Regions from separate parts of the Microbulbifer sp. genome, predicted to be linked through region 2. Evidence: predicted binding sites of a transcription regulator. Region 2 holds the regulator's gene; each other region holds the start of a gene.
The links. Region 2 encodes LexA, which represses DNA repair genes until DNA is damaged. Its sites were predicted from a motif close to ACTGTNTNTANANACAGT; they were not measured.

Region 1: the regulator LexA is predicted to act here: its motif matches at 8,754-8,771, upstream of ACRC0P_RS17825 (VRR-NUC domain-containing protein).
Region 3: the regulator LexA is predicted to act here: its motif matches at 2,197-2,214, upstream of recN (DNA repair protein RecN).

Annotation. Positions count from the first base shown of each region.
Region 1 is NZ_JBOFOC010000187.1:32,930-43,646, reverse strand. It holds gene ACRC0P_RS17880 (AMP-binding protein) at 1-1,611, opposite strand, end outside; gene ACRC0P_RS17875 (hypothetical protein) at 1,616-2,167, opposite strand; gene ACRC0P_RS17870 (acyl carrier protein) at 2,170-2,424, opposite strand; gene ACRC0P_RS17865 (phosphopantetheine-binding protein) at 2,438-2,698, opposite strand; gene ACRC0P_RS17860 (lysophospholipid acyltransferase family protein) at 2,695-3,456, opposite strand; gene ACRC0P_RS17855 (beta-ketoacyl synthase chain length factor) at 3,470-4,195, opposite strand; gene ACRC0P_RS17850 (excinuclease ATPase subunit) at 4,463-4,906, shown strand; gene ACRC0P_RS17845 (adenosine deaminase) at 5,114-6,136, opposite strand; gene ACRC0P_RS17840 (AtzG-like protein) at 6,842-7,045, shown strand; gene ACRC0P_RS17835 (AtzE family amidohydrolase) at 7,042-8,436, shown strand; gene ACRC0P_RS17830 (hypothetical protein) at 8,517-8,696, opposite strand; gene ACRC0P_RS17825 (VRR-NUC domain-containing protein) at 8,861-10,564, shown strand; gene ACRC0P_RS17820 (ATP-dependent DNA helicase) at 10,675-10,717, shown strand, end outside.
Region 2 is NZ_JBOFOC010000169.1:12,051-22,767, forward strand. It holds gene ACRC0P_RS16310 (transglycosylase SLT domain-containing protein) at 1-123, opposite strand, end outside; gene ACRC0P_RS16315 (ATP-binding cassette domain-containing protein) at 227-2,083, shown strand; gene ACRC0P_RS16320 (universal stress protein) at 2,208-2,651, opposite strand; gene ACRC0P_RS16325 (hypothetical protein) at 2,932-3,447, shown strand; gene topA (type I DNA topoisomerase) at 3,700-6,378, shown strand; gene ACRC0P_RS16335 (DUF6586 family protein) at 6,375-6,866, shown strand; gene ACRC0P_RS16340 (hypothetical protein) at 6,986-7,243, shown strand; gene lexA (transcriptional repressor LexA) at 7,662-8,267, opposite strand; gene ACRC0P_RS16350 (TIGR00730 family Rossman fold protein) at 8,452-9,093, shown strand; gene ACRC0P_RS16355 (DUF6763 family protein) at 9,131-9,442, opposite strand; gene ACRC0P_RS16360 (TetR/AcrR family transcriptional regulator) at 9,583-10,215, shown strand; gene nagZ (beta-N-acetylhexosaminidase) at 10,373-10,717, shown strand, end outside.
Region 3 is NZ_JBOFOC010000163.1:15,180-25,896, forward strand. It holds gene ACRC0P_RS15910 (1-acyl-sn-glycerol-3-phosphate acyltransferase) at 1-247, opposite strand, end outside; gene recN (DNA repair protein RecN) at 480-2,147, opposite strand; gene grpE (nucleotide exchange factor GrpE) at 2,383-3,021, shown strand; gene dnaK (molecular chaperone DnaK) at 3,145-5,073, shown strand; gene dnaJ (molecular chaperone DnaJ) at 5,249-6,367, shown strand; gene dapB (4-hydroxy-tetrahydrodipicolinate reductase) at 6,621-7,433, shown strand; partial or broken gene ACRC0P_RS15940 (ATP-dependent zinc protease family protein) at 7,487-7,936, shown strand; gene rimK (30S ribosomal protein S6--L-glutamate ligase) at 8,021-8,941, shown strand; gene ACRC0P_RS15950 (YfiR family protein) at 9,040-9,627, shown strand; gene carA (glutamine-hydrolyzing carbamoyl-phosphate synthase small subunit) at 9,937-10,717, shown strand, end outside.

The DNA of each region.
Region 1 (10,717 bases), on a different contig from region 2:
CTTTTGCGGATTGAATTCCAGCTCCAGCTCCACCCGCTCGCCGGGCACCATCAGCTGCTTGAACTTGATCACTTCCATCGAATCGAAGCGGCCGCCGATACCCAGCAGTTCGCGACCGTAGTGCATTGCCCAATCGATCTGCACCACGCCGGGCACTACTGGGGCGCTGGCAAAGTGCCCGGGGAGGCAGATCAGTTCTGCCGGAACAGTTATCACCATCCGCGCGCGGTTCAACTCCGCTTCGCGGCTTTCGACCCGCGGCAACATCGCCGACGGCGTCGCATCGAAAACTGGCATCAACAATTCTCTCGGGCTCTTGCCCTGCTGATTGGTGGGTATCTCGCGTACAAAGCGCCACAGTCTCGGCAGTGCCACGCCCTCCAGGTCCGGCGCAAGATAGCCCCGCAGTGCGCGCACCAGTGCGGATTTGCCCCGCCGGGCCAATTCGCGCCGGCCCTCTTCGCTGAGGACTGCCACCGCGGCCACACACTCGCGCCCACGCTTCAGGGTCAGTGCCCTGGCCGCGGCAATCCAATCGCTGCGGCACAGCAGTGTCTCTATCTGTGAAAGCGAGATACGTTTCTCTTCTATTTTTACAATCCGGTCCGCGCGCCCCAGCAGGCGGAAGCCCCGCGCCTCCAGTTGCACCCGGTCCTGCCCGGCGAAGGGTCGGTCCAGCCAGGGGGAATTCACCCGCAGCAGGCTTTCGTCGCTGCAACTTACCTCGACGCCATCCAGCGGTTGCCACAGGTCGCCTTCCGACTGGCGCCGCCAGGCGATGCCGCCGGTCTCGGTGCTGCCGTAGATCTCGATCGGCGCCAGGCCGCTGAGCGCTTCTATCTGCTCCGCGTCCTCCGCCGCCAGAGGTCCACCGGAGGAAAAAATTGCGCGCAGCGAAGCCGCCCGTTCCCAGGGCCAGCTTTCAATACGACGGCTCAGTTGCGCGGGGCTGGCCACCCAGATCGCCGGGGCCAGCCTCTGCGCGTCCCTCAATAGTGCCGCCACATCCACGTAGGTCTTGCCGACAAAAGCGCAGCCGTTCGCCAGCGGCCACAATACTTTGAACAGCAGGCCGTAGATATGCTGGTGGCTCACAGTCGCCAGCACCGTGGCGCCGTCGGCCAGCGGCCCCCAGTGTCGCTGCTGCGCGGCGATTTCCCGCAACAGTTGCGCCAGCGTCTTATCCACCCGCTGCGGCTCGCCGCTGCTGCCGGAAGTGAACAGCTGGATAGCGCCGGAAAAACTCTGCGGCAGTTCGCTGTCGGCCGCGGGCACCTCGCCCAGCGTCACAACCCCCTCCGCATCCCACTCCCCCAGCCACAGGTCGACATCCTGCTGCAGCGGCTGTACGGTACTGCGCTTGTTGTTGGCCGGGATCACCACCTGCGCATCACAGGCCAGTGCGGCGAACAGCAGCACGCAGAACTCGTAACTGTCGTCGCTGTACAGGACCACCGAAAGCCGGTCGGCATCTCGCGGCAGCCGCTCGCGCAACACGTCGCAGGCGCCGGCCAGTGCCCGCTTGAAATCGCCAAAGCTCAGTGCCCCGCCCCGGCTGTGGCACAGGGGGCTGTCATCGGTGGCGTAGCCGAATATCGATTTGAAATGCATCCGCCTACACCTTTTGGATCAGCCTCTGCCGCAGCAGCCATTCGCCGGCAAACAGCGCTCCCATCAGCCCGTAGGAGATCAGGCCGTTGTACAGGGTCCACAGCTGCATATCACCGGCCAGCGCGGTGGCCGCCGCGATACCACCGTTCAGCAGAAAAAAACCGCACCACACCTGGGTCACCCGACGGGTGTAAGCCACGCCCGCCGGCGGCAGCTCGGGCTCGCGCAGCCGCGCCAGGCGCTCGATGATCGTCTGGGGCTGGCGCAGGCTGTAGGCGAATACCGCAAACAAGATGCTGTTGCACAACACCGGATACCACAGCAGACCCTGTGTATCGCCGCGCAACCAGGCGAAGGCGGCGACGATCAGCATCGCCACGGCCACCAGCCTGGCCCCGACCTTTGCGCTGCGGCCGCCCAGTGCGAGACGCAGGCCGGCAACCGCCAGCAGCAACAGCAGCAGCGAACCCAGCGACAGGTACTGAATGCCGAAATACACCGCAAACGGGTAGAGTGCGACAACAACGGCCAGCAACAACTGTGCGAAGCGGGACACTTCTAGGCCTGGCCCATAACCGTCTGGATAGCGGCGACCACGTCGCCCACGGTGCGCACGCTCTTGAACTCCTCCGGGGCGATTTTTTTGCCGGTAAGCTCCTTCAACCGCACGATCAGATCCACCGCGTCGATGCTGTCGATATCCAGGTTGTCGGACAGGTGTGCCTCGGGGGTAATGTCCGCGGCATCCACTTCAAACATCTCTACCAGAATGTCGGTAAGTTCCGACAGAATCGCTTCTTTACTATTCAACATCTTTGTATCTCTCTCACCCGCGGCGACTGTCCGCAACGAAGTTGGCCAGGTTGTTCACACTGGCAAAATGGGTCTTTGTCGTTTCGCTCTCGGCGTCGATAGTGATGTTGTATTTTTTCTGCAGTGCCAGACCCAGCTCCAGCGCATCGATGGAATCCAGGCCCAGGCCCTCGCCGAACAAAGGCTCCTCCGGCTGGATATCCTCGGGGGAAATATCCTCCAGGTTCAGCACTTCTATGATCAGCCCTTTAAGTTCTTCTACCAATTCGCTCACGCGACACACTCCTCAGTGAAATACTCTTTTAATTGTCTGGTTATTTTCCTGGCGGCCAGCGGCGTTTCCTGCGTGTTTTGCAGTTCCAGAACGCTGTCGCCAGTGGCGATCTCGAATTGAAAATGCGGGCGGGACAGCGGGATGCTGTACCAGGGAACATTCTTCATCAGCATCGGCGGATTGCAGCGAATGGTTACCAGTGTGGGAGCCACCCGGGCGCGCAGGGCCATATAGGCGGCGCCGCGCTGGAGCCTGAGCCCCCTGCCCGGCACCGAGCGGGTGCCCTCGGGAAACAGCACCACCGACTCGCCGCACGCCAGCGACTCCGACGCCAGCTGGATGATTTTTTCCGGGTCGTCGTTGGGGATATATCCGGCGGTACTCACCACCCAGCGCATAAACGGGTTGCGGAACAGGCTCGCCTTGACGATGCAGTTGGCGTTGGGAATGCGCGAAATCAGGAACACCACGTCGATCAGCGACGGGTGGTTGGCCAGCACCAGCTGCCCCGGTTGGCGCAGCCGCGCTTCGTCGCAGAACCGGTAGGTGTAAATGCCGGTGATATGCATAAAGCCGATAAAGGTCCTGAAGGCGTGGTGCACCAGCAGGCGCGCCCGGCGCCTGCGCACTTCGCTGTCGCGGTAGATCAGTTTGAGCGGCGGGAACACCAGCAGGCCCAGCACCAGACCGCCGAGCCCGAACAGGCTGAAGGCGGCGGCGGTGGCCAGCAAACGCCCCCAATAGCAGTCTCTGCGCACGTCGGAAATCTCCTCAGCCGCCAATGCGCACCTCCCAGCCCCGACCCAAGGGCACGCGACCGCCGTCATCCGCCAGCGCCGCAATCAGCGGCAGCTGGTATTCGGCGGATTCGAATGCGGATTCCGGCTCGCCGGCGCCGGCCTGCGCCAGTTCGCAGCTTGCCGCCTCACCTGCGCAACCGGCGCTCAGATGGAGAGCGGTGGCGCAGATAAACGACGGACTCTGCGCGCTGTGCCGGTAAAGCTCCGGCAGCGGCTCTTCGCAGAACAGCAGCAGCAGCTCGGGGAACCCTTCCGCCAGCATACCCGCCGCCTCCAGAAAACCCGCCTGCAACGGCAGGTCGCCGCCCGCCAGGGCCAGCGCCGGGGAGCGGATACCGCAGAGGATGGAGAGCTGGCCGGCGATGGCATTGTGCACCGACAGGCCGAAAGCGGTGGGGGACAGCGGCTCACCACCGACCACATCCTGCAACAGGGAATAGGTGCGCTGTGCCTCGCCGTGCACCGAACAGCACAGCAGGGGCATATCGCGCCCGGCGAGCAGCGGCTGAGCAGTGGAGAAGGCGGCCTTGGCCAGCGCACTGAGGCGCCGGCGCTGCATGGCGGGCAGGAATGACACGTCTGGCAGGGCATCGCCGGCCAGGCTCAACTCGCCCCGCCGCCATCGAACCCAATCGGATTGATCCCCGATTCCCGTTGCCCAGGCCCGCCAGGCAGAGAGTGTGAAATGATTTGGCACCAGCTAATCATGGGACCTGGTCCCATCCCCCAAGAAATCAATATCCGGCGGTCCCTCATACGAACAGCCCAGTGGCTCTGATCAGGCCCGGCCACTTTGGACTAGTCACCACTCCGGCAAACAAGCCCTGAATAGTACCCAAACTGACCAATTTCCGCCAGTTAATTGACATTCTGTACTAGACTGGCGCGCTTTTTCCTTTCACAGCATTCTCGTATGATTCGCCCAGCTTCCGCGATCTTTCAGCAAAACCAAGGGGATCAAATAATGAAACACACTCTGGCCGCAGCAACCGCTGCCCTGCTGTTGACTACCCTTAATACCGCACAGGCACGGGATACCCGGCATATGCTGTCCATCCAGGATGCGCTGTCCACTCCCGATGCCAAGGCAAAGCTGGACGGGGATATCCAGCTCCATTTCGGCGCTGCCCCCAAAGGCACTATCTCCCAACGCCATGGGGAATTCACCGCCAATAAAAAAACCAACGCTTTCAACAAATCCGATACCGAGGCCTGTCGCTGGGTGTTCCTGTCCGCGATGATCGCACTGCAGGACCGCGCGCGCCGGGAAGGCGGCAACGCGGTGATCAATATCCGCAGCTACTACAAAAAGAACGAAGTAAACAGCTCCAGTGAATTCGAATGCGGGGCTGGCGCGATGGTGGCCGGGGTCACCTTTAAGGGGGAGGTGGTAACCCTCAAGCAATAGATTCCTGCTCAGGCCGCATTTGCCCACCATGACTCACACCAGGGATGGCGCGAGTCAACGGTGGGCCTGCGGCCCGTTGCGGAGCCGGAGCTCCGCGTTCCCGGTATCGCGGCCGTAGGCCGCTTCTACAGTTGGATTCGTTCAGAAAATCGGAGTACCGATGGAGATACTGCCGTTCGACTGGCTTAATCTGCTACTGTGCTACGTTTACCGCGCCTCCGCGAAATTGCGCAGCTGCTCGAGGTAACTCCGCTCGGCTTCCGCGGGTAGAAAGCTGGCCTCGAAGCCGTTTTGCAGCAGTTGCAAGGCCTGTTTGCGATTTAAATTCAATTCGCGATACAGGGCGATGAAATTATCGTTCAGGTAGCCGCCGAAATAGGCGGGATCGTCGGAGTTGACCGTGACCTTCAGCCCCCGCTGCAACAATTGCAGAATATTGTGGTGTTTCATGTCGGGAAAAACCCGCAGGCGCACATTGGAAAGCGGGCAGACGGTCAGGGGAATCTGCCGCTCGCACAGCTGTTCCACCAGCGATTCGTCCTCCACACAGCGCACGCCGTGGTCGATACGCTCCACGTGCAGATCATCCAGCGCCGCGCGGATATAGGCCGGCGGCCCCTCCTCGCCGGCGTGGGCGGTTAGGTGGTAGCCGCGCTCCCGCGCGCGGCGGTAGAGCTCGGTAAATTTCTGTGGCGGGTTGCCCCTCTCTCCGCTGGCCAGGCCTATGGCGACGAAGTCGTCGCGGTAGGCATCCGCCAACTCCAGCACGTGCAACGAGTCCCCTTCCGGCATATGGCGCAGGAAGCTCAGGATCAGTAGCGCGGACTGGCCCCACTGGCTGCGGGCATCGGCGATTGCGCGCTTGAAGCCGGCCATAAATACCGGAAATTCGATACCGTTGGTTAAATAGGTCTGCGGCTCGATCATTATTTCCGTATGGACGATATTGTTTTCGCGGCAGCGTTGGAGATAGTCCATCATCAGGTGGTAGAAATCCTCCTCGTCGTGCAGCACCGAGGCGCCCAAGTAGTAAAGATCGAGAAAGCTCTGCAGATTCTCGAACTTATAGGCGGTCTCCACTTCCTCAAGCGTCTGGAAGGACAATGGTATGCGTTTTTTTTCCGCCAGAGACAGCAGGCGGGAAGCCTCCAGAGTACCGTCCAGATGGAGGTGCAATTCGGCTTTGGGCGCGGCTTTCAGCCAGTCTTCGAAATTTATCTGTTCATTCATCATCTTTTCCCTTAACGCTTTCGGGTTTGGCGGGCCTGCGGCCCGCTGGCCGAGCTGGAGCTCGGCGGTCCCAGGATATCCGGGACGGCGTCGCCAGTTCGGATTTTGACGCGCCATTCAACTTCAATACCTGCTCCAGGCAGGCGAGGGTCTGCAGCACCGCATCCCTGCGTGCGTTGTAGCCCATAGTGGCAATGCACCAGATATGCCCGTGCAGGGACCTGGCTATCCCGACGGCGAAATCCTCCAGCTGCGCGCGGACCTCTTCCCCGCCCACTTCCTCTGAAATATAGACCCCAGAACATTGTTCAAACGGTGGTGCTGGACGCCTAACAGCCGCAGGCCCATGACCTGCTGGCCGGCGGGCATCAGGTAACGCGCGGTCGGTGCGGATATCCCCCGCCGGACACGACCATGATCAATTCCCACTGCAGCTTGTGCAATGTGGTGCAGACAAGGCTGGCGCCAATCAGGATCGCCGCCACTGACATTGGCGGTGATCCCCCCGCGCAGCCGGTGTACAAACTGCACGCGGACATCCACAATCAGGGCGCAGACTGCGCAGCTGCCCGTCAGTAAGACTTATGCCATCCGGGCCGGAATTCGCTTTTACCTGTGGGGTGATTAGAGGCTGTTTCATAACGACTTCTCGCTGACAGAACAACGCTTAGGAGCGGCCGCTCCTTCGGAGAATTGGGAGCATTCATGCCTGACGAAAACCGGTTTGATCCACAGGTCTACCTGGAGCTGATGCAGACAGTTACGCGCATCCCCATCCGCGAGGAATGGAAAGCCGGCATCGCCCAGCACCTGGCTACAGCAGCAAAAATGGCCGAGATTGCGGACGCGGCAGAAATAGACCCGAACACCATCGACCTCGCCAACGTGTTTCAGGTGAAGTCCCCGTGAGCGGGCTGCTCTTTTCCTCCGCCAGCGCCATAGCCGACGGCGTAAACAACGGCCGCTTCAGCGCCGGCGAAGTGGTGGATTTTTTCCTGACCCATATCGAAGAGCGGAACCCGGCCCTGAATGCCTTTACCCGGGTACTGGCCGATCGGGCCAGGCAGCGGGCCGCACAACTGGACGCGATGGTGACCCGGGGAGACAAGCCCGGTCCGCTCGCCGGAGTGCCCTTTGCGGCCAAAAACCTGTTCGATATCCGCGGCCTCACCACCCTCGCCGGCTCGGTAATCAACGCCGGCAACCCACCCGCCCGCGAAGATGCATTGCTGATTCAGCGCCTGGAGGAAAGAGGCGCGATACTGGTTGGCGCCCTGGGCATGGGCGAGTACGCCTACGACTTTACCGGCGAGAACCGCCACTACGGCAACTGCGCCAACCCCTGGAACACCACGCATATGAGCGGTGGCTCCTCCTCCGGCTCCGGCGCCGCGGTGGGCGGTGGGCTGGTGCCGCTGGCCTTGGGCTCCGACACCAACGGCTCCATCCGCGTGCCCGCGTCTTTCTGCGGCGTCTTCGGCCTCAAGCCCACCTACGGCCGCCTGCCGCGCACCGGCAGTTACCCCTTCTGCGACAGCCTCGACCACGTCGGGCCCCTGGCGCGCAATTGCGCGGACCTGGCCCGCAGCTTCGACGCCATGCAGGGCTACAGTGCGAGTGACCACGCCTGCGCGGAACGGCCGCTCCTGGATACCGTGGCCGAATTGGCAAAGGGCGTGGATGGTCTGCGTATCACCCGCGCCGGAGGCTATTTCTCCCTGGAGGATTTCCCCCAGGCGCAACGCGCGATGGACAAGGTCTGCCGGGCCCTGGACTGCGCCGACGAAATCGAACTGCCCGGCACCCTGGAGGGCCGCTCCGCGGCCTACCTGATCACCAACGTGGAAAGCAGCCGGCTGCACCTGCCGCGGCTGCAAACCCGGCCGCAGGATTTCGACCCGGACACCCGCGACCGCTTTATCGCCGGCGCCCTGCTCCCGGCGGCCTGGTACGCGCGCGCCCAGCAGGTGCGGCACTGGTATGCGGAAAAGGTGCGCGAGGTGTTCGCCAATGTGGATGTGATTGTCGCCGCGGCCACGCCCTGCGTGGCGCCGCGGATGGGGGAGAAAATATTGAATATCCGCGGCGAGGAACAGCCCCTGCGGCCCAACCTGGGCTACTTCACCCAGCCCATCTCCTCCGCCGGCCTGCCCAGCTGCGTCGTCCCCACCCTGGACGAGGACAGCGGCCTGCCCATCGGCGTGCAGATTATCGCCGCGCCCTGGCGGGAGGACTGGTGCCTGCGGGTGGCCAACTACCTGGAGCAACAAGGCTTCACCGCCCCGCGCCCGCACCTGTAGGAGCGGCGGGGCGGCCATCCGCCCATGGCCGCGATCAGCCTGCACTACGAAGCAATGCCGATCGCGGCCATGGGCCGCTCCTACAGAAAATCGAGCTTCAATGTAAATATCCCGGCCACCAGATAAACCACCGGCGGGCAGGATTTCACCTGCCCGTTCAACAACTTGATCGCCGCATAGGCGATAAGCCCCAACCCAATTCCATCGGCGATGGAATAACCCAGGGGCATGGCCAGCTGGCAAGCGCACAAATTGGGCATATCTGACCGCCGGATGGCTGAGCGGTCGCTCCCGGGATTTGTCCATGCCTTAAGCATCCTGTATAACTGTACAGTACTCAGGGAGCTCCTCGAACACGCCTTCACAATAGAAGCACTGATGCAATAAGCCCTGAAAATCAACCGCGATCAATTAGCAGTAGAACATGGCCGCCCCCGTTGAACTGGCACCGGATTATTACCTGACCAACTTCCGCGCCCTGGTGGATTTTGTGATGGCGCGCTATGAGCCACTGCTCTCGGACGGGGAGCGGCAGTTTTACACCGTTTTTCGGGTGTTGGATATCGACAGCCAGCGGCTGTATGTGCGGCTGTTGTCGCGCAAAGGGGTGCCGTCCCCGGCGGGGGCCCTGTTTCGCCTGGGCAAGCTGGTTTACCCGGAAATTGATGACCTGCCCCGGGCCGCGGGCCGGTTAGTAGAGGCCGGCTTGTTGCGGCGCAATCCGGAATTGCCCCTCGGGGAATGCCTGCCGCTGTTCAGCAAGGCGGAGCTGCTGGCCTGCAGCCCCACACCTCTGCCCAAGACACTGAAACGCCAGGCGCTGGAGCTGGCCCTGCTGGAGCAAGGCGCGGACCAGGCGGTGCTGCTGCATGCTTTGCTGGCGGCTGAATCCCTGATGGCGGTGCAGGCAGCGGAGCACTTTGAGACTTTTAAACTCTGCTTTTTTGGCAACCTGCACCAGGACCCGACCGACTATGTGTTGCGGGACCTGGGGCTGTATCGCTACGAGGATTACCCGCTGGATCGACAGCACCTGCCGTTCCAGAGCCGGGCGCAGATCATCCAGCACCTGCGCTATTACGACTGCCTGGAGCAGCTGGAAAGCACTCTGTGCGCCGGGCCGGACACGATTCTGGCGCTGGCCGGGCAGCTGCCCACCCCCGCGGGCGAGAACAAAGGTGAGGGTGATGGCGATGCCGCCCTGCACCGGCGCCTGGACCGCCTGCGCCTGGCGCTGGCCCGGCAGCTGGAACGGCTGGACGAACTGGAGGCGGCCGACCAGCTGTACCGGCGCTGCACACGGCCGCCGGCCCGGGAGCGCCGGGCACGTATCGCCGTCAAGCGCGGCGATATCGATACCGGTCTGGCCCTGTGCCGGGAGATATTGGCGACGCCCCACAGCGAGGCGGAGCGGGTTTTCGCGGAGAGCTTTGGTTACCGCACCGCCAAGCGGGAGGGGCACCTGCCGGGTTGGGAACCACCGGCCCGGTACCGGCCGCCCACCCAGACCGCGATATTGCCGCAGGCGCCGGAGCGGGTGGAGCTGCTGGCCGCCGTCTATCTGCAAGGGGGGTCTCCCTGCCCGCAAAGAGACCAGTGTTTTTACGTGGAAAACAGCCTGTTTAACGGGGTGCTGGGGCTCTTTGTCTGGGACATCGTTTTCGCCCCGGTGCCCGGGGCTTTTTTTAATCCGTTTCAAGTGGCGCCCAGCGACTTTCGCACCCCCGACTTTTATCCGTTGCGCCGGGCCGCGTTCGAACAGCGCTTGGCCGAACTCGACAGCCACAGTCTGGCGCATCGGGTGTGGCGGCACTATCGCGAGAAACAGGGCATCGCCAACCCGCTGGTGGCCTGGGAGGCGCTACCGGAAGCGCTGCTGGAACTGGCGCTGACGCGCATCCCCGCCGACCATTGGCGGCAGCTGTTTCAGCGCCTGCTGAGCGATATCGCCCATCACCGAAACGGCCTGCCGGACCTGATTCTGTTTCCGGCGGCGGGCGGCTATGAGCTGGTGGAAGTAAAGGGACCCGGCGACCGCCTGCAACAAAACCAGCTGCGCTGGCTGGCGTTTTTTGCCGAACACCAAATCCCCCACCGGGTCTTGCATGTGGAGTGGCAGCAGCCTTGAGCGGGGTAACGACAGCCTTGAGCGGAACAACGACAGCCTTGAGCGGAACAACGACAGCCTTGAGCGAGACGACAATACCCTCGAGCGGGATGGCAACAGCCTTGAGCGACATGACAGCCGAGAGCGATGCCCGGCCCCTGCAACTGCCGGTGG
Region 2 (10,717 bases):
CGCCTCACGCAGTTTTTCGCGCTGCGCCACCGCCTTTTCCGCGTCTTCCCCCGCTACCGGTACCGCGGTCACAGCCAGTACCAGAGAGAGCAAAAGTGCGACTCCCTTTGCGTCAATCGACATTAGAATCACCCGATTGAAATTTCGCGCCGGATAATTTAGCAGAACAGCGCGATGATTAATGCGTAAAATATCCGTTTTTACTCAACAGCAAGTGTAGTTAAAGATGTTACTTCAGTTGGATGGCGTTTGTTTACGCTACGGAACCCAGGTGCTCGCGGAGGATGTCAGCGCAAAACTGGATCGCGGGGATCGCATCTGCCTGGTGGGCCGCAATGGAGAGGGCAAATCCAGCCTGTTGCGCCTGATCGCGGGGGAGATAGACGCCGACGGCGGTGAGGTGGTGCGCAGTAGCGGCCTGGTGCTGGCGACGCTGGAGCAGGAGCTGCCGTCGGACTGTAGTGACTCCGTCTACCGCTATGTGGCGGGAGGCTTGGGCGACGTGGGCGCCTGGCTGGCGGACTACCGCGCGGAGCCGGATGTGGACCTGCAGGCGCGTATCGAGTCCGCCCACGGCTGGGACCTGCTGCCGCGGATCGACAGTGTGCTGGACCGCCTCGGCCTCGATGGCGGAGACCGGGTGTCGGACCTGTCCGGCGGCTGGCAGCGCCGCGCGGCGCTGGCCCGGGCTCTGGTGACCGAACCGGACCTGCTGATCCTGGACGAGCCCACCAACCACCTGGATATCGCCGCAGTGGAGTGGCTGGAAAATTTTCTCGCCAGCTACCGCGGCGCGCTGCTGTTCGTCAGCCACGACCGCGCCCTGGCGCAGCGGCTGGCGAAGACGGTGTGGGACCTGGATCGCGGGCAACTGCGCGTGTTCCAGTGTGATTTTGAGCGCTACCAGCAGGAAAAGGAGAAACTGCTGGAGGAGGAGGCGCGGCACGCCGAGCTGTTCGACAAGAAACTCGCCCAGGAGGAGGCCTGGATCCGCCAGGGGATCAAGGCCCGGCGCACCCGCAACGAGGGCCGGGTGCGCGCTCTGCAGGCGCTGCGACGCCAGCGGGAGGCGCGCCGGGAGCGGCAGGGCAGGGCGAAAATGGCGCTGGATTCCGGGGAGCTGTCCGGCAAGCTGGTGGCGGAATTGAGCAATGTCTCTTTTGCTTATCCCGGCGAGGAGCCACTGGTCCGCGATCTCTCCTTCACCCTGATGCGCGGCGACAGGGTGGGCCTGATCGGCCCAAACGGCGCCGGCAAAAGTACCCTGATCCGGTTGTTGTTGGGCGAGCTGCAGCCGGATTCCGGCGAGGTGCGCCTGGGTACGAAGCAGCAGGTGGCCTACTTCGACCAGCGCCGCGACCAGCTCAATCCCGAACTTTCCGTGCTCGACAATATCGCCGAGGGCAGGGAGTCCATCACTGTCGGTGGCAGGAGCCGCCACGCGATGTCCTACCTGGCGGACTTCCTGTTCAGTGGTATCAAGGCGCGCACACCGGTGGGGGCACTCAGTGGCGGCGAGCGAAATCGCGCGCTGCTCGCCAAGCTGTTCAGCCAGCCGGCGAACATCCTGGTGCTGGATGAGCCCACCAACGACCTGGATGTGGAAACCCTGGAACTGCTGGAGCAACTGTTGCTGGACTTCCCGGGAACCGTGCTGCTGGTCAGCCACGACCGCGCTTTTCTCGACAATGTGGTGGACTCCTGCCTGGCCTTTGAGGGCGAGGGGCGCGTGCGTGAATATGTGGGCGGCTACGCCGATTTCCTGCGCCAGGGGGGAAGTTTTTCAACCGCCGGGGAACCGCAGCCAGTGGCGGAAAAGCCAAAAAACAAGCCGGATTCGGGCAGCCCGCCAGCGGCAAAGAAGAAAAAGCTCAGTTACAAATTGCAGCGCGAACTGGACAGCCTGCCGGGGCAGATCGAGCAGCTCGAAGAGGAGATCGGAAAGCTGGAATCCACGGTGGCACAGCCGGACTTTTATCAGCAGGAGCAGCCGCTGGTAGAGGAAAAGCTGAACCTTCTGGCGCAACGGCAGGCGCAACTGGAGGCGGCGTTCGAGCGCTGGGCGGAGTTGGATAGTGATTAATACTCAAGTTTCGGGGTTCGAGGGCCTGTCAAGGGCGAAAGCCGGGGGGGCGGCTTTCAGGGACAATCCTACGGTTGAACTCCGAAACTTGAGTTAATAAAGCGTTTTCGGGCGGAAATACCGCTCACTTTTCATCGACATGCACCCGCACCGCCAGCACATCGCAGGAGGCGCCGTGGAGGACACCGTTGGCGGTGGACCCCAGCAGCAGCGCGAGGCCGTGGCGGCCGTGACTGCCGATGACGATTAAGTCCACTTCCCGCTCTTCCGCCAGGCGGTGAATCTCCGTCGCCGGCTGCCCCAGCACCACGTGCTGGCGCTCCGCGGGGATTCCCAGTCTGTCGGCGGACTTGCGCAACTGCTCCTTCGCCTGATTTTGCAATTGCTCCTGGACCTCCGAGAGATCCATGGGGATATCGCCGCCGTAGGCGAAGGTCAGTGGCTCAATCACGTGCGCCAGGCTCAGGTCCGCCCCGCAGGCGCCGCCAATATCGGCGGCCTTTTGCAGTACCTGGGAGGACTCCTTCGAGAGGTCCAGGCCGACGAGAATGTGCTTGTAGCTGGCCATAGGCGTTCCGCTCCATGTCTGAACAATAGAACCTGAATCGGTGACTTCATGACGGCGCAGAGCACAAGCTCTTGACGCCACAGCGAATTTTCCTCAGTCGGCCGTAATCCCTGATACGCCACTCCTTCGGAAAATCCACTGTGACATCAATATCTTGCACTCTGCATCCGCCTTGAAGTCACCGATTCAGGTTGAAGTCTACTTTTAAAAAAAGGTTCTTGACAGAGGCGGCGCCGGGCGACGCAAAATAGGCGCCTTATCCCACCAACAAGGAGTGGTTATGACCGGCTGGTTACCCCTCATTATTATTCTCTTTGCTGTCGTTTTGGTGGTGGGACCGGTGATGTGGCTGAAGCCCAGCGCCCGGGACCAGCGCCTGGCCGCACTGCGCAGCCGCGCCTCCCGGGAGGGGCTGACTGTGCAGATGAAATCCCTGCCGGCGGCGGAAGGGCAGGGCAGCGCGGCGGTGTACTTCACCCGCTGGGGAGACACCCGCCGCCTGCAGACCGGCTGGGTACTGGAGCGGCAGCGGGGCGACCACGAGATGAATTTCGCCGGGCACTGGGACTGGCGCAACGGCCGCGCCGCGCCGCAGGCTGCCTGGGGACCGCTGCGTGAATTGCTGGCCGCGCTGCCGGAGGATGCCATCGCGATTGTCGGCGCCGAGACCGGGCTGGGGGTGCAGTGGCGGGAATCCTCTGGAGACCGGGGAATGACGGCGCTGGAAAAAGCCCTGGAGGCGTCGCGCCGGCCAATAGAGGAAGCGATAAGACAGCCGCGAAACAGCACCCAATAGGCCGAATAACCATTCTGTGGGCGTGGTTATTGGTCTCGTCAGGAGCCCGCGCTGATGGCGGCCAGCGGCTGCTCCTACAAGATTGTCTATACCCTGGAAAGGTGAGAAAACGGGGTGTTGCGCAACAGTAATTTGCGCCGCTCGCTTGACCGCACCCGGGGCGGAGCTTATATATTCGCGCAGCGCTGGCCTTTGCCAAAGGCTGCCAAGGCTTGCGAAAGCAGTAAATTTTCTATTTAAAATCAAATACTTATGGGTAAATCACTGGTCATCGTCGAATCGCCGGCCAAAGCGAAAACCATCAACAAGTATCTCGGAAAGGACTTTGTAGTGAAGTCCAGCGTCGGCCATATTCGCGATTTGCCCACCGGCGGCGGAAACCGGCAGCCGGTAGACGCGAAGGAGCGCGCGCGCCGCGCCGCGGAGACCCGCAAGCTTTCACCGGAGGCCAAGGAGGCCTACAAGCGCAAGAAAAACCGCGAGCAGCTGATCAAGCGCATGGGCATAGACCCGGAACACAACTGGGCCGCCCACTACGAAATCCTGCCCGGCAAGGAAAAAGTGGTGAGCGAACTGCGCAAGCTCGCCGCCAATGCCGACCATATCTACCTGGCTACGGATTTGGACCGCGAGGGAGAGGCGATCGCCTGGCACCTGCGCGAGTCCATCGGCGGCGACGAGGGCCGCTATCGCCGGGTGGTGTTCAACGAGATCACCAAGTCCGCGATCCAGGAAGCCTTCAAGAGTCCGGGCCCGCTCAATATCAACCGGGTCAACGCCCAGCAGGCGCGCCGCTTCCTCGATCGCATTGTCGGCTACATGGTCTCGCCGCTGCTGTGGGAGAAAGTGGCCCGCGGCCTGTCCGCGGGGAGGGTGCAGTCGGTGGCGGTGCGCCTGGTGGTGGAGCGGGAGCGGGAGATTCGCGCCTTTGTCCCCGAGGAGTACTGGACCCTCGCCGCGGATACCGAAACCGCCAAGGCAGACCCGCTGCGCCTGGATGTCAAAAAGCAGGCCGGTGAAGCCTTTCGCCCGGTCAACGAGGAGCAGGCCAGCGCCGCGGTCAAGGCCCTGCGGTCGAGCGAGTTCAAAGTCACCGCGCGGGACGACAAGCCCACCAGCTCCAAGCCTTCGGCACCGTTTATCACCTCCACCCTGCAGCAGGCGGCGAGCAACCGCCTGGGTTTCAGCGTCAAGAAAACCATGATGCTGGCGCAGCGCCTGTACGAGGCCGGGCATATTACCTATATGCGAACCGACTCCACCAACCTGAGTGCGGAGGCGGTTGAATCGGTGCGCGAATTTATCGGCGAGAGCTACGGCGATAAATACCTGCCGGAAAAGCCCAACAGCTACAGCAGCAAGGAGGGCGCCCAGGAGGCCCACGAGGCGATCCGCCCCTCGAACGTGCGTATGCAGCCGAATATGCTCTCCGGCGTCGAGCGCGATGCCGAGCGCCTGTACAACCTGATCTGGCAGCAGTTCGTGGCTTGCCAGATGACCCCGGCGCAGTTCACTTCCACCTCGGTGGTGGTTACCGCCGGCGACTTCGAGCTGCGTGCCCGCGGGCGCGTGATCCGTTTCGACGGTTTTTTGAAAGTGGCGCCGCCGGTCAGCAAGAAAGACGAAGACCTGGTGTTACCGGATGTGAAAGTGGGAGAGAAACTCTCCCTGAAAAAACTGGATCCGAAACAGCATTTCACTAAACCGCCGGCGCGCTACAGCGAGGCGGCACTGGTGAAAGAACTGGAGAAGCGCGGTATCGGCCGTCCCTCCACTTACGCTTCGATCATCTCCACCATCCAGGACCGCGGCTACGTCCGCCTGGAAAACAGGCGCTTCTACGCGGAAAAAATGGGGGACATTGTCACCGACCGCCTCAGCGAGAGTTTCAAGAACCTGATGGATTACGGTTTTACCGCCAACCTGGAGGAATCCCTGGACACGGTGGCGGAGGGAGACAAGGGTTGGAAAGAACTGCTCGACGAATTCTATAGGGACTTCTCCGCGCGCCTGGAAAAGGCCCAGGCCGCCGAGGGCGGCATGCGCCGCAATGCGCCCACGGACACCGATATCCAGTGCAACAAGTGCGGCCGGCATATGCAGATCCGCACCGGCTCCACCGGCGTCTTCCTCGGCTGCTCCGGTTACGGGTTGCCTCCCAAGGAGCGCTGCACCAACACCATGAACCTGGTCCCTGGCGAAGAGGCCGTGGACGCGGACAAGGATGAAGAAGCGGAATCCCGCCAGTTGCGCGACAAGCGCCGCTGTTCCAAGTGTGGCACCGCCATGGACAGCTACCTGCTGGACGAGCAGCGCAAGCTGCATATCTGCGGCAACAACCCGGATTGCAACGGCTACGAGGTGGAGAAGGGCACTTTCAAGATCAAGGGCTACGATGGCCCGGTGATCGAGTGCGACAAGTGCGGCAGCGATATGCAGTTGAAGTCCGGTCGTTTCGGCAAGTACTTCGGCTGCACCAGCGAGGAGTGCAAGAACACCCGTAAACTGCTCAAGAACGGCCAGCCGGCACCACCGAAAATGGACCCGGTGCCCATGCCCGAGCTCCCCTGCCAGAAAGTGGACGACCACTATATTCTGCGCGACGGCGCCTCGGGCCTGTTCCTCGCCGCCAGCCAGTTCCCGAAGAACCGCGAGACCCGCGCGCCACTGGTGAAAGAACTGTTGCCGCACAAAAGTGAGATCGATCCCAAATACAGTTTCCTGTTTTCGGCGCCCACGGAGGACGACAAGGGGCGGGATACGGTGGTGCGTTTCAGCCGCAAGACCCAGGAGCAGTACGTGCAGTCCGAGGAAGAGGGCAAGGCTACCGGCTGGCGGGCTTTTTATCGCGACGGCAAGTGGCAGATCGAGGCCGGAAGCAGTGGTACCGCGCGCAAGCCGGCGCGCAAGAAAGCGGCCGCGCGCAAATGAGCAATCCCTATACCGGCGCCGTGGCGTCCGCTCTGCGTAAAAGCCAACTGCTCCTGGAAGGAGAGAGTGGGCCCGTGTTGCGGCAGGCGGCGGTGCAGGAGGGAGCGGTGATGCAGTTGTGGCGCGCCTACCGGGCCTTTCTCTGCGAACTGGCTTTTCAGTTGCAGCTGGGTTGTGAGCCCGAATCCGCTTCCGAACTCAAGGAGCGGGCCGCCGCCCGCGGTACGGCCTGTGCGGAGGCTGTCGAGCTGCTGGAGCTGCTCGGGGACTCCGGCAGTTGGCTGTCGCAACTGCAGGCCGCCTGGTTGCAGCTGTGGAAATTCTCCGGCGGAAGGAACGAAGGAAATGGCGGGAACGATAACTTGATTCCGTTGCAAAATCTGTCCGCTGCCGAAATCCCGGCTCTCAGTGAAGAGCGTTTGCAAGTATGGCGTACCGCGCTGGTGGAGCTGGTGCGGCGTCAGCGCGCACATATGGAAGAGTGGTAATCCAGAAGACAGAGATCAGATATCAGGTTTTGTCAGAAGGGACGAAACTGTCCTCTGACTTCTGGTTGCTGGCCTCTGTATGTTACCCTGCACACAAATTGATGTAGCGGGAGAAGAATATGTCCTCCGAGACTTTTGAAATTGTCGAATTGGCCAATGGCGACGTGGCACTGCGCCGTGCCGGCCACCGGGAGGACCCGCTGGTGCGTATCCATTTCTCCAGCGAGAGCCTGGATTTCATACGCGAACACAAAATCGCCATCGCCCGGGCCATGCTGGAGGCCGGCATAGAGGCTGTACAGAATATCGACGATATGGAGCCGGGTTATTTCGATGAAGACGAAGAGGTGACCCCGGTCAATCACACGGTTCATTGAATGCGGAATGACACTTTCCTGTAGGCGCGGCTCTTGGCCGCGATCTTACTTTTGGGGTGCCCGGAACGATTGATCAGTAGTCACTGAACTCCCTCGCAGCACGACGTCCGATCGCGTATTTGTGAAGCTCGTCCCAGTGCTTCACCCCTTCGGGGCAGCCTTCGGCTGTGCAAGTCTGCTCCTGGCAGATTTGTCCACATTCATTATTCCGCATTCATCTAAGAGCCTGTTTGAGTTCTCCGGAATTCCAGGCCGCAGTGCGAGGCCGGATGGGGTGCCTCTTTCCCGGACACGGGCTGGGCGCCCCCCCTTAAATACATCCCTGTACGCTCTCCACGGCCATCCATGGCAGTGAAAGGTCCCGGAAAGAGGCACCCCATCCGGCCCGGAGAGTTTTGTGCAAGATTCCAAACAGGCTCTAAGGGCTCTGCCTGATCACTCCCACCGCCAGTCCTTCGATGGCGAAACGCTTGTCCCGCATATCCACCTGAATCACTTCGAAGTCCTCGTTTTCCGGCAATAGCTGCACCGTGGCTTGATTGCCTTTGCGGCGGAAGCGTTTGACGGTGACTTCATCCTCGATCCGCGCCACCACTATCTGGCCGTTGCGCACTTGGTCTGTGCGCTGTACCGCAAGCAGGTCGCCATCCAGTATGCCGGCGTCGCGCATGCTCATGCCGTGTACCCGCAGCAGGTAGTCCGCCGGGGGATGAAAGAAGTCTACGGGAAGGTCGCAGTAGTCTTCGATGTTCTCCTCAGCGAGGATCGGGTTGCCGGCGGCTACACGCCCTACGATCGGCAGGCCCGGTTGATAATCCGGGATGCGGATTCCCCGCGAGGCACCCGCCACCATCTCGATCGCGCCTTTGCGCGCCAGTGCCTTCAAGTGTTCTTCCGCGGCGTTGGGGGAGCGAAAGCCCAGTTCCTGGGCAATCTCCGCGCGCGTGGGTGGATAGCCGGTTTCCTCCAGGTAGGCCTTGATCAGTTCGAGTACCTGGGCCTGGCGTGCAGTTAGATTGGTCATAGGGTCACCTGAGGTTGCTCTGTATTTATATACAGTTGCTGGGATTATATACAGATTTGCCTTCTGCGCAATCCTTGTGCCGGTGGATGGCCGGCAACGCCATTGTCGCCATAGGCTGCTATAAGTAGATAGGGGGAGAGAATGACTGGTTGAAAGAGATACGCGACAAATAAAAGGAAAGAAAATGCTGGACGCAAAAATGCCGGAAGCCTGGCGGGTACTGCGGATACAGTCCGAGCTGGTGGATGGAATTGAACGACTGATTGCGCTCACCGGTTCCGTGACAGTATTCGGCAGTGCGCGCTTCACAGAGGATTCCCCGGAATATCAGCAGGGAGTCAGGCTGGGGGAGTTGCTGGCCGCGGAGGGCATACCGGTGATGACCGGTGGCGGCCCGGGGATCATGGAGGCCTGCAATCGCGGCGCCTTGCCCCAGCGCGGCGTCTCCATTGGCCTCAACATCGAACTGCCGTTCGAGCAGGTGGCTAACCCCTATCAGGACATCAGTCTCAACTTCCGCTATTTCTTTGTGCGCAAGTTTATGTTCGTTAAGCATGCGGTTGGTTTTGTGGGTATGCCCGGCGGCTACGGCACCCTGGACGAACTGTTCGAGGCGCTGACCCTGGTTCAGACGCAGAAGGTGCGGCGTTTTCCCATCGTACTGGTGGGCAAGCGCTATTGGGCCGGACTGCACGGCTGGCTGATGGACACGGTGCTGGAGAGCGGCTGCATCGACGCCTCGGACCTGGACTTGTTCAGCATCGTGGATACCGTGGAGGAGGCGTCGGAGATCATTATCGATTACATCAGGGGGCGGGAAGCGTGACGCGAACCTCCGGTTTTCACTCTCTTTGCAAGGAGCCTCAGGGTGACTCGTCCGTCCCCTCGAAAGGCTCCCCCTCCACGTAGTCGAGTGGGTTGGTGTCCTCGGGTACGCTGAAGCCCCGCGCATTCGGTGACTGGTCGTCCACAGTTAGGCCGAAGGCCGCGTTGGCGTCCTCCGGCTCTGCCGCCGGCACCAAGGGCATCTCCCGCCACTGTTCCCAGTCGAACTCATCCAGGGTGCCGTCGGCGTATTGGACTTCGATGGTATCGTCCACCGCGACTACTTCGAACAGCAGGCCGCCGTCGATATTCTCGAACCAGCTGCCGATTTCCGGTCGTTTCTGAGTCATGGCAACCCTTCTCCTCGATTCTTCCTTTCAATTTAATGTCCGCGCCGCCGGTTCAACACTGCCAGCGGCGCCAGTTGGCGCGGAATATGCTAATCTGCCTTTCCACCAAACAACTGTTTTAATTGTTGGTTCGAATTCCTATGAGCCAGACGGATACGGTCGGCCGGATATTGGACGCCGCCGAGGTACTCTTTGCCGAGCGCGGCTTTACCGAAACCTCCCTGCGTACCATCACCAGCACCGCCGGGGTCAACCTCGCCGCAGTAAATTACCACTTTGGATCAAAAAAAGAACTGATTCAGGCGGTCTTCGAGCGCTTTCTGACGCCTTTTACCGCCAGTCTTGCTGGTGAACTGGATCGTCGTGAGGCAGCGGGCCAGCGGCTGACGGTGGAAGAGCTGCTGGAGAGTCTCTACCGGGTGGGGCTCGGCAGCCTGGCGGCGGAGGGGCGCGACCCACAGCGCTTCATGCGCCTGCTGGGGCTGGCTTACTCCCAGTCCCAGGGGCACCTGCGCCGCTATATCGTCTCCCGCTACGGCGACAGTTACCACCGTTTCGCCGGACTACTGGAGAGAGCACTGCCGCACCTGGACCCGGTGAGCTTCTACTGGCGCCTCTACTTCATGCTGGGCGCCACCGTATTTACCCTGTCGAGCTTCGACGCCATCGAGGCTATCCTGAGAGAAGATTTCGGCGCCCAGAGCAGCCTTCCGGAAACCCTGGACCGGCTGGTGCCCGCGGCGGCGGCGATGCTCAAAGTGAATGCGGAATGATGAATGCGGAATGCGGAATACGCGGGCCTGCTTCGTGCCACGGAACCGCCACCGGCCGCGACCGGGCTCCCCGGGCAACCCGAACAACAACGTCTCGCATCGGATATCCTTTATTCCGCATTCCGCATTCATCATTCCGCATTAAAGAGGAACTCTCATGATCGGTCCGGTGATGATTGATATCGAAGGCCAGGAACTGACCCTGGAGGACCGCAGGCTGCTGCGGCATCCGCTGGTGGGCGGGCTTATCTTCTTTGGGCGCAATTTCCGCGACCGGGCGCAGATTGCGGCGCTGGTGGCCGATATCCGATCGGAGCGCCCGGAACTGCTGTTGGCGGTGGACCAGGAGGGCGGCCGGGTACAGCGTTTCAGGGGGGAGTTTGCCTCGCTTCCATCCATGCAGGCGCTGGCCGCCCGCGCCGACGTGAAACGGCTGGAGGACGTGGGCTGGCTGCTGGCGTCGGAACTGATGGCGGTCGGCCTGGACTTCAGTTTCGCCCCG
Region 3 (10,717 bases), on a different contig from region 2:
CCAGCGGAAAGCGGAACAGCTTGTCCTTGCCCAGCCAGTGCGGGATTACCCCCAGTTTCAGGGCGGCGAGAATAAAGTAGTAGCCGTCCCAGTTGCTGGTGTGCGGCGCCCCGATCAGCACATATTTTTTCAACGCCAGCGCCCGGCGGTCGCAGACCACACGCCAGCCGTGCAGTTTGATCAGCAGCCCGGCCAGCAGGCGCAGCAGGGGGGTGACAACGGGGGTGTTGAAAATCGTGCGTTGCATGGGTCGAGTCGAAATTACCGGTGGTGGGGGCAGTATACAAAGGCCGGGAAACGGAGGACAGGTGGCGCCGAAAGGACCCCCTGTAGGAGCGGCCCATGGCCGCGATCATAGTCCGGTGTCGGCGGAGAGCCAGATCGCGGCCATGGGCGGATGGCCGCCCCGCCGCTCCTACAGCACAATCCTGCGAGTCCCGAGTCCCGAGTCCCGAGTCCCGAGTCCCGAGTCCCGAGACTCAACTGCGCGCCAGCATTTCCTCCGCGTGGGCCAGGGACTGCGCAGTGGCCTCGCCCCCGAGCATGCGCGCCACCTCTTCGCGGCGCTCGTCGCTTTCCAGTTCGCGCAGGGCCACAAAGGCGGCGTTGCCGTCGCTGTGCTTTTCCACCAGGTAGTGGCGGTGGGCCCTGGCCGCCACCTGGGCCAGATGGGTCACGCAGATCACCTGGCCGTCGCGGCCGTCGCGTGTCTCGCCCAACTGGCGCAGCAGGCGCCCCACCACATCGCCGGTGGCGCCGCCGATGCCCACGTCCACTTCGTCGAACACCAGGGTCGGAGTGCGCGAGGTCTGTGCGGTGACCACCTGGATCGCCAGGCTGACCCGGGACAGCTCCCCGCCGGAAGCGATTTTCCCAAGCGGGCGCGGGGGCTGGCCGGGGTTGGTGGCGATCAGTATCTCCACCTCCTCCAGGCCGCTGGCGGTGGGCTTCTCCACCGGCTGCAGGGCCAGTTCCACCCGCGCGTGGGGCATGGCCAGCTCCGCCAGTTGCCGGTTCACCGCCTCCGCCAGTTCGGCGGCGGCCCGCTCGCGCAGCCGGGTCAGTTTGCCGGCGGCCTCGCGATAGCGGGCTTCCAGCTTTTCGCAGTCGGCGGCGAGCTTGTCCAGCGCGTCCGGTGTGCCTATATCGTCCAGCTCCGCCTGCAACTGCTGCTGCAGCGCCGGCAGTTCGTCCGGCTGAACCCGGTGCTTGCGCGCCGCCTGATAGATGGCGCTGAGGCGCTCCTCGACTTCCGCCAGGCGCTCCGGGTCCATCTCGAAGCGGTCGATATGCCGCGACAGGGTGCCGGCGGCCTCGTCCACCTGGATGCGCGCGGTGTCGAGCATCTGTGCCACTTCCCCCAGCGCCGGGGACTGTTCCGGCATAGCGGAGAGCAATTGCAGGGCGCGGTGTAGTTGTTCGGCGATATCCCCCTCGCCGCCGCTGAGCAGCGCCGCCAGTTGGTAGCCGCCGTTCAGTATCTGGCCGGCGTTGGCCAGCTGGCGCTGTTCGCTTTCCAGCGCCTCTATCTCTGCCGGCTGCAGGTTCAGCAGCTCCAACTCCTGCAACTGGTATTCCAGCAGTTCGCGGCGGGCCTGGGTTTCCTCGGCGCTGTCCGCCAGGGCCCGGTAGCGGCGGTGCTGGTCCCGCCAGGTCTTGAAGTGGATACGGGTTTCGGCGGCCAGTTCCTGGGCGTGGGCGAACTCGTCCAGCAGGCGGCGGTGGGTGTCTTTTTTCAGCAGCGACTGGTGCTCGTGCTGGCTGTGGATATCGATCAGCTGTTCGCCCAGGGCGCGCAGTTGCAGCAGAGTTACCGGCTGGCCGTTGATATAGGCCCGCGATCGCCCATCGGCGCCGATCGTGCGGCGCAGGATCACCTCGCGCCCGGCGTCCAGTTCCTGCTCCTCCAGCCAGGCCGCGGCCGCCGGGTGGTCGCCGATATCAAAGGTGGCGGTGATGTCCGCGCGCTTGCTGCCCGCGCGCACCAGCTCCGCATTGCCGCGGTCGCCCAGCGCCAGGCCGAGGGCGTCGAGGGTGATGGACTTGCCGGCGCCGGTTTCGCCGGTCAGTGCACTGGTGCCGGTACCGAATTCCAGCTCCAGCTGGTCCACCAGGGTGAATTGGCTGATAGACAGGTGCAGCAACATAAAAGATAGCTCTGTAGCCGTTCTTGTTCTTACTTGGCGTCTGCCAATTAGTGGTTGTTTATACAGTATTTGGCGCTGGCCCGCTACTGCGGTTGGGGACATTACTCCGCAGTGAAAACCCACTTGAACTATAGGGTCTCGCCCCCATATAGGCCTGCACTGCCCGGGAGCCGAGCCCGCCTCGGCATTTTGGGGGAAATCCATTCAACTGACAGTCGACGCGACGGAGAGAGCAGTGGCCAGAGAGCGCAGCGAAGAAGATCAGAACCCACAGGAGGCGCCGGAGGCGCTTACCGAGGAGCCTACAGCGGCAGAGGAAGAGGCAGTTGCCGCCGAAGTGGAGCGCCCCTCCGAGGAGGAGCAGCACGCGGCCGAGGAGGCATTGCACGCCGAGGCCGAGAGCGCCGACGCCCTGCACGAGGAAATCATCGGCCTGCGGGAACAACTGGCGATCCAGAAAGACCTGGTCATGCGCGCCCAGGCGGACGCGCAGAACGCCCGCCGCCGCGCCCAGCAGGATGTGGAGCGGGCGCACAAGTTCGGCGTCGAGAAGCTGCTGCAGGACCTGTTGCCGGTTGTGGACAACCTGGAACGGGCCCTAGCCGCCATCGACACCGAAAACGAGACCCAAAAATCAGTGGCCGAAGGCATAGAGCTGACCCACAAATCCTTTGTGGACACCCTGGCCAAGTACTCGGTGGAAACCGTGGACCCGGTCGGCGAGCCTTTCGACCCGGAGCTGCACCAGGCCATGGCCCAGGTGCCCAACGGCGATGTGGAGCCGAACACGGTACTGGAGGTTTTCCAGAAGGGCTATCGCCTGAACGGCCGCCTCGTGCGCCCGGCGATGGTGATCGTGAGCAAGGCGCCGTGAGGCACCGGGCTGAATAACCCTTGAAATCCTAGGGCCGGCACCAATATAGCTGGCATCCCAAAATACAAACGCGGCAGGCCTCCCCGAGGCGCCGGCGTGAACCGCAAACGAGGAATGAATCCAATGGCAAAAATTATCGGCATCGACCTGGGTACCACCAACAGCTGTGTCGCGGTACTGGATGGTGACAAAGCGCGGGTGGTCGAGAACGCCGAGGGTGACCGCACCACCCCCTCCGTGGTCGCCTTTACCGAGGACAACGAAATCCTGGTGGGCCAGTCCGCCAAGCGCCAGGCGGTGACCAATCCGCAGAACACCCTGTTCGCGGTGAAGCGGCTGATCGGCCGCCGCTTCAAGGACGATGTGGTGCAGAAGGACATCAAGATGGTGCCCTACAGCATCGTGGAAGCGGAAAACGGCGACGCCTGGGTGGAAGTGAAGGGCGATAAGAAAGCACCGCCGCAGATCTCCGCCGAAGTGCTGAAAAAGATGAAGAAGACCGCCGAGGACTTTCTCGGTGAGAAGGTGGAGGCCGCGGTCATCACCGTGCCCGCCTACTTCAACGACTCCCAGCGCCAGGCCACCAAGGACGCCGGCCGTATCGCCGGCCTGGACGTCAAGCGCATCATCAATGAGCCCACCGCCGCGGCGCTGGCCTACGGCCTGGACAAAAAGGGCGGAGACCGTACAGTGGCGGTCTACGACCTGGGCGGCGGCACTTTCGATATCTCCATTATCGAGATCGCCGATGTGGACGGCGAGAAGCAGTTCGAGGTGCTGTCCACCAACGGCGACACCTTCCTCGGCGGCGAGGACTTCGACCTGCGCCTGATCGACTACCTGGCCGAGCAGTTCAAGAAAGAGCAGGGCATCGACCTGAAGGGCGATCCGCTGGCCATGCAGCGCCTGAAAGAGGCCGCCGAAAAGGCCAAGATCGAGCTGTCCTCCAGCCAGCAGACCGAGGTGAACTTACCTTATATCACCGCCGATGCCACCGGTCCGAAACACCTGGTGGTGAAGCTGACCCGCGCCAAGCTGGAGAGCTTGGTGGAGGAGCTGGTCAACCGCACTATCGAGCCGCTGAAAACCGCCCTGGCGGATGCCGACCTGTCCGCCTCCGGCGTCGACGAGATCATCCTGGTGGGCGGCCAGACCCGCATGCCGCTGGTACAGAAGAAGGTCACCGAGTTCTTCGGCAAGGAGCCGCGCAAGGACGTCAACCCGGACGAAGCCGTGGCCATCGGCGCGGCCATTCAGGGCGCGGTGCTCTCCGGCGATGTGAAAGACGTATTGCTGCTGGACGTGACCCCGCTGACCCTGGGCATCGAGACCATGGGCGGCGTGGCCACTCCGCTGATCGAGAAGAACACCACCATTCCCACCAAGAAGTCCCAGGTGTTCTCCACCGCAGACGACAACCAGACCGCGGTGACCATTCACGTGGTGCAGGGCGAGCGCAAGCAGGCGTCGCAGAACAAATCCCTGGGCCGCTTCGATCTGGCCGACATCCCGCCGGCGCCCCGCGGCGTGCCGCAGATCGAGGTATCCTTCGATATCGATGCCAACGGTATCCTGCACGTGCACGCCAAGGACAAGGCCACCGGCAAGGAGCAGTCCATTGTGATCAAGGCCTCCTCCGGCCTGTCTGAGGAAGAGGTCGACAAGATGGTGCGCGACGCGGAGGCCAATGTGGAGGCGGACAAGCAGTTCGAGGAACTGGTGCAGGCGCGCAACACCCTCGACGGCCTGATCCACGCCACCAAGAAGACCCTCGAAGAGGCCGGCGACAAGGCCACCGCGGAGGAGAAGTCCGCGATCGAAGCCGCCATCTCCGAAGCGGAAGAGGCGGTCAAAGGCAGCGACAAGGCCGCCATGGAAGCCGCCACCAGCAAACTGACCGAGGCTTCCGGCCCGGTGGCGCAGAAAATGTACGCCGAGCAGGCCGAGGGTGCCGCCGGTGCCAGCGAGGGTGGAGAGCAGAAGGCCGGTGGTGACGACGCAGTGGATGCCGAGTTCGAGGAAGTGAAGGAAGACAAGAAAGAGGACAAGTAATCACAACCTTGCCCTCCATGTAGGAGCGGCGGGGCGGCCATCCGCCCATGGCCGCGATCTGTGGTGGTCTGTTCCGCTGTCGATCGCGGCCAGCGGCCGCTCCTACAGTAAAAAATAGAAAGGCGCGGCGGTATTACCGCCGCGCCTTATGCCGTTAAAAAAGAACACCATTTTTATGTCGAAGCGCGATTATTACGAAATCCTCGGCGTCGATCGGAACGCGTCGGAAAAAGACCTGAAAAAGGCCTACCGCCGGGTGGCGATGAAATACCACCCGGACCGCAACCCCGACGACAAGGAGTCGGAGAACAAATTCAAGGAGGCCAACGAGGCCTACGAAGTACTGTCCGACCCGCAGAAAAAGGCGGCCTACGACCAGTTCGGCCACGCCGGCGTGGAAGGCCAGATGGGCGGCGGCGGGGCCGGTGGCTTCGGTGGCTTCTCCGATATCTTCGGCGACGTATTCGGCGATATCTTCGGCGGCGGCGGCCGCCGCGGCGGGCCGGCGCGGGGTTCCGACCTGCGCTACGACCTGGAGCTGGACCTGGAAGACGCGGTGCGCGGCACCACGGTCAAGATCCGCGTGCCCACTCTGGCCTCCTGTACAACCTGCCACGGCTCCGGTGCCAAGCCGGGCTCCCAGCCGCAGACCTGCGGCACCTGCGGTGGTATCGGCCAAGTGCGTATGCAGCAGGGTTTCTTCTCGGTGCAGCAGACCTGCCCCAACTGCCGCGGGCGCGGGATCATCATCAGCGACCCCTGTAGCAGCTGCCATGGCCGCGGCCGTGTGGAGGAGACCAAGACCCTCTCGGTCAAGGTGCCGCCGGGTGTGGACAGCGGCGACCGCATCCGCCTCTCCGGTGAGGGCGAGGCGGGCCCGGACGGCGGTCCACCCGGTGACCTCTATGTGCAGGTGGTGGTGCGCGAACACGAGCTGTTCCAGCGCGACGGCAAGAACCTCTACTGCGAGGTGCCGATCAGCTTTGTCGCCGCCGCGCTGGGCGGGGACCTGGAAGTCCCTACCCTGGAGGGCAAGGTCAAACTGAAGATCCCCCCGGAGAGCCAGACCGGCAAACTCTTCCGCCTGCGCGGCAAGGGCGTCACCCCGGTGCGCGGCGGCGCCCCCGGCGACCTGCTGTGCCGCGTGGTGGTGGAGACCCCGGTGAACCTGTCCGCCAAACAGAAGGACCTGCTGCAGGAGTTCGCCGACACTCTGAGCGAAAAGAAAAACTCCCCCCGCCAGACCGGCTGGTTCGAGGGGGTGAAGAGCTTCTTCGGCGATATGAAACTCTGATTCTCGGGACCCGGGACCGCGGAGCTGTTTACCTTGGAGTGCTGAAGGCTCCAGCTCCGCAAGCGGGCCGCAGGCCCGCCCTCCCTGGGAACGCCGAGCTCCAGCTCGGCAACGGGCCGGTAGGCCCGCCCCGGGCGAACAACAGGCTCGCCCTACATCTCTTTTCCCTCCCGCACATCTCCTGCAATACCACTACAGCTATCCTTACCTACCGGGTAGAATCCGCGGCTTCGGCTGGACGGGAGGAAAAATCATGGCGATAAAAGTTGCAGTAACGGGATTTGGTGGGCGCATGGGGCGCGCACTGGCGCAGGCGCTGGCGCAGTCGGATGCGGCGGAGCTGTCCGCGGCAATCGTGCGGCCCGAGTCCAGCCTTGCGGGCGCCGATGCCGGCGAAGTTGCCGGTCTGGGGCGCAGTGGCCTGCCGATTGTGGGCGACCTGGCGCAGGCGGATTTCGACGTGCTGATCGACTTCACCGCTCCCGCCGCCACCCTGGCCAACACCGCCTTCTGCGCCGCCCGCGGTAAACCCATCGCCATCGGCACCACCGGTTTCGACCCGGCACAGAAGGCCGAAGTGCTGGCGCACGCGCAGTCCATACCCCTGTGCCTGGCCAGCAACTTCTCCACCGGGGTCAACCTGTGCTTCAAGTTGCTGGAGACTGCCGCGCGGGTGCTGGGCGAAGATGCGGATATCGAGATCGTCGAGGCCCACCATCGCCACAAGGTGGACGCACCCTCCGGTACCGCACTCAGCATGGGCGAGGTGATCGCCGGGACTTTGGGCCGCGATCTGTCGGAGGTTGCCGTCTACGGCCGCGAGGGCCAGACCGGCGCGCGGTCGCGGGATACCATCGGCTTTGCCACGGTGCGCGGCGGCGACGTGGTGGGGGATCACACGGTGATGTTCCTGGCGGATGGCGAGCGGGTGGAGATAGGCCACAAGGCCAGCAGCCGCCTGTCGTTCGCCCGCGGGGCGGTGCGCGCCGCGCTCTGGTTGACGGGAGAGGGGCTGGCGGGCCGCGAGCCGGGCCACTACGATATGCGCGATGTGCTGGGCCTGTAGCAGCGGGAAATGTAGGATGGGCAAAGCGCAGCGTGCCCATCACCGGCCCTCTGATGGCACGAGCCCGCCCTGATTTTGCTATTTGTAACGGAAAATCGAACTTGGAAAAAAAATTAATCGTCGGCAGCGAAGAGTGGTGCAGCCTCCCCGGTCTGGGTATCCCCGCGATCAAGGCGCGGGTGGACTCGGGAGCGAAGACCTCGTCCCTGCATGCCTACAATATCCAGACTTTCAAGCGCGACGGCGATCCCTGGGTGAGTTTCGAGGCGCACCCGCTGCAGCATTTGCGCCGCCCGTCGGTGCGCTGCGAAGCGCGGGTGCTGGACAAGCGCATGGTGCGCAGCTCCTCCGGTGACAGCGAAAAGCGCCCGGTGATCCGCACCGCGCTCGCGGTCGGCGGCAGTGTGTGGGATATCGAACTGACCCTTACCAACCGGGACACCATGGGTTATCGCATGCTGCTCGGACGGGAGGCGATGCTCGGGCGCATGCTGGTGGACCCGTCGGAGAGCTTCTGCCTCGGGGACCTGCCCGCCAGCGAGCTGGAGGAGTACTACCGCGACGAGCACCATATCGCCGGCACCGGCCTGCGTATCGGCGTGCTCGCCTCTAATCCCGACCTGTACAGCAACCAGCGCATCATGGAGGCCGGTGCCGAGCGCGGCCACCGCATGAGCTTCCTGGATATCCGCCAGTGCTATATGAAGCTGGACCCCACAGAGCCGGAAGTGCACTACCGGGATGGGCGCATCCTCAACAACCTGGACGCGGTGATCCCGCGGATTCGCCCCAGTCAGACCTTCTACGGCTGCGCACTCACCCGCCACTTCGAGAGCATCGGCGTATTCGCCCTCAACGGTTCGGCGGCCATCAGCCAGTCGCGGGACAAGCTGTTTTCCCTGCAGCTGTTGCAGCAGAACGGCCTGAATATCCCCATTTCCGGTTTCGCCAACTCGCCGGTGGACACCAACGAACTGATCGAAATGGTGGGCGGCGCGCCGCTGATCGTGAAGTTGCTGGAGGGTACCCAGGGCCGGGGCGTGGTGCTGGCGGAAACCCGCAAGGCGGGGGAGTCGGTGATCAACGCCTTCAAATCCCTCAAGGCCAACCTGCTGGTGCAGGAGTTTATCCGCGAGGCCCAGGGGCGCGACCTGCGCCTGTTCGTGATCGACAACAAGGTTGTGGCGGCCATCCAGCGGGAGGCGGCGCCGGGCGAGTTCCGGGCCAATATCCACCAGGGCGGTACCGCCTCGGTGGTCAAGGTCACCGCCGAGGAGAAGCGCCTGGCGTCCAAGGCCGCCAAGGTCCTGGGGCTCAAGGTGGCCGGGGTGGACATCATCCGCTCCAAGAAGGGACCGCTGCTGCTGGAGGTGAATTCCTCACCGGGGCTCGAGGGCATCGAGAGCGCCACCCGCAAGGATGTGGCCGGCAGTATGATCGTGGCCATTGAAAAGGCGCTCAAATGGCGATCATTGGCGGTACAGGAAACCCCGCCCCCTCTCCCCTGATGGCGACGCCTTCCCGCCGGTACTAACCTTTGAGAGCGCCGCGGCAAAGTGCCCGGCGCAACGACTGTTTTCCAGGGTGGTCAACGGGGCTCAAAGGTATGATTCCTAGGCAATACCGCATCTACCTGCGTATCTCCGGCCTGGTGGTGCTCCACCTGACGGTACTGCTGGCGGCGGTGGCCGCCACCGGTAGCCGCGCCGGCACCCTGCTGTCCGATTCCGAAGCCGGGCGCCGGGTGATGGTCGACTACATCGTTCACTTCGCCCACCATCTGCAGTGGCCCATCCAGGTGTTTTCCGGCACCGGTGCCCCTTTCCGTATCTGTGTCATGGGCGATGACCGCCTGCGCGCACCCCTGGCGAAGCGCCTTAAGCACCAGCGGGTGAACGGGCGTCGCGTGGAGCTGGAGCAGGTGAACCTCGGCGAACTGCTGCGGGCGCGCAGCTGCCAGATAGTGGTGTTGGGGCATATGGAAAGGGAAAGCCTGATGAAGACAGTGGGTGCCCTGGAGTTCTTCCCCGTCCTCACCATCAGCGATATCGAGCGTTTCGCCGCCGCCGGCGGTATCATCGGCTTTACCGGCAACGGCGACACCATCGCCCTGCAACTGAATAAGACCATGCTCGACCGGGCGGAGCTGAAAATGGGCAACAGCCTGTTTCGCCTGAGTCGGGAGCCTGAGTAGAGCGGGCCGCACGCCCGGTACGGCCCGCTGGCGCGAAGGGTAAAATTCGCGTAGAATCTGCGCCCGGTTTGGCGGGTCCTCCGCCGGTCACACAACGAGAGCCGCGCGTGAACAAAGTTTTTAAAAAAGCGAGATGAGCTGAGAGGCCATCTCGCTTTTTTATAGGGTACGCCTGCGCCCTGCCGAAGGCAGCTCGGGGACCCTCCAGGGCCCGGTCAGCCTGGCACCCCGCAAATGCGGCACATCTCGGGTAAACAGCATTCACTGGAGATCAATTTGAATAAAACCGCCCCCACGCCGGAGCCCCTGATGCCCCACACTACGCCAGCTCTGCTGATACTTGCAGACGGCAGCGAATTTTACGGGCGCGCCATCGGCGCCCACGGCAGCGCCGTTGGCGAAGTGGTTTTCAATACCTCCATGACCGGCTACCAGGAGATCCTCACCGATCCTTCCTACGCCCGACAGATAGTGACTCTCACCTATCCCCATATCGGCAATACCGGCACCAATGCGGAAGATGAGGAATGCGATCAGGTCTGGGCCGCGGGCCTGGTGATCCGCGACCTGCCGCTGCTGGCCAGCAGCTTCCGCAAGAAGCAGTCGCTGGACGAATACCTGCGGGAGCGCAATATCGTCGGTATCGCCGATATCGACACCCGCCGCCTCACCCGCCTTCTGCGCGACGGCGGTGCCCAGAGCGGCTGTATTGTCGCCGGGGAAAACATCGACAGCGCAGCGGCGCTGGCCAAGGCGCGGGAGTTCGCCGGCCTGAAGGGCATGGACCTGGCCAGGGTGGTCTCCACCAGGCAGAGCTACCCGTTCAACGAGGGCACCTGGGAGCTGGGCGCGGGCCACAGGGCCGCATCGGAACAGCCTTTCAAAGTGGTGGCCTACGACTACGGAGTCAAACGCAATATCCTGCGTATGCTGGTGGACCGGGGCTGCGACGTCACCGTGGTGCCGGCGGAAACTCCGGCCTCCGAGGCGCTGGCGCTCAACCCCGACGGCATCTTCCTGTCCAACGGCCCCGGCGACCCGGAGCCCTGCGACTACGCCATCGACGCGATCAGGGAATTTCTCGAGGTGG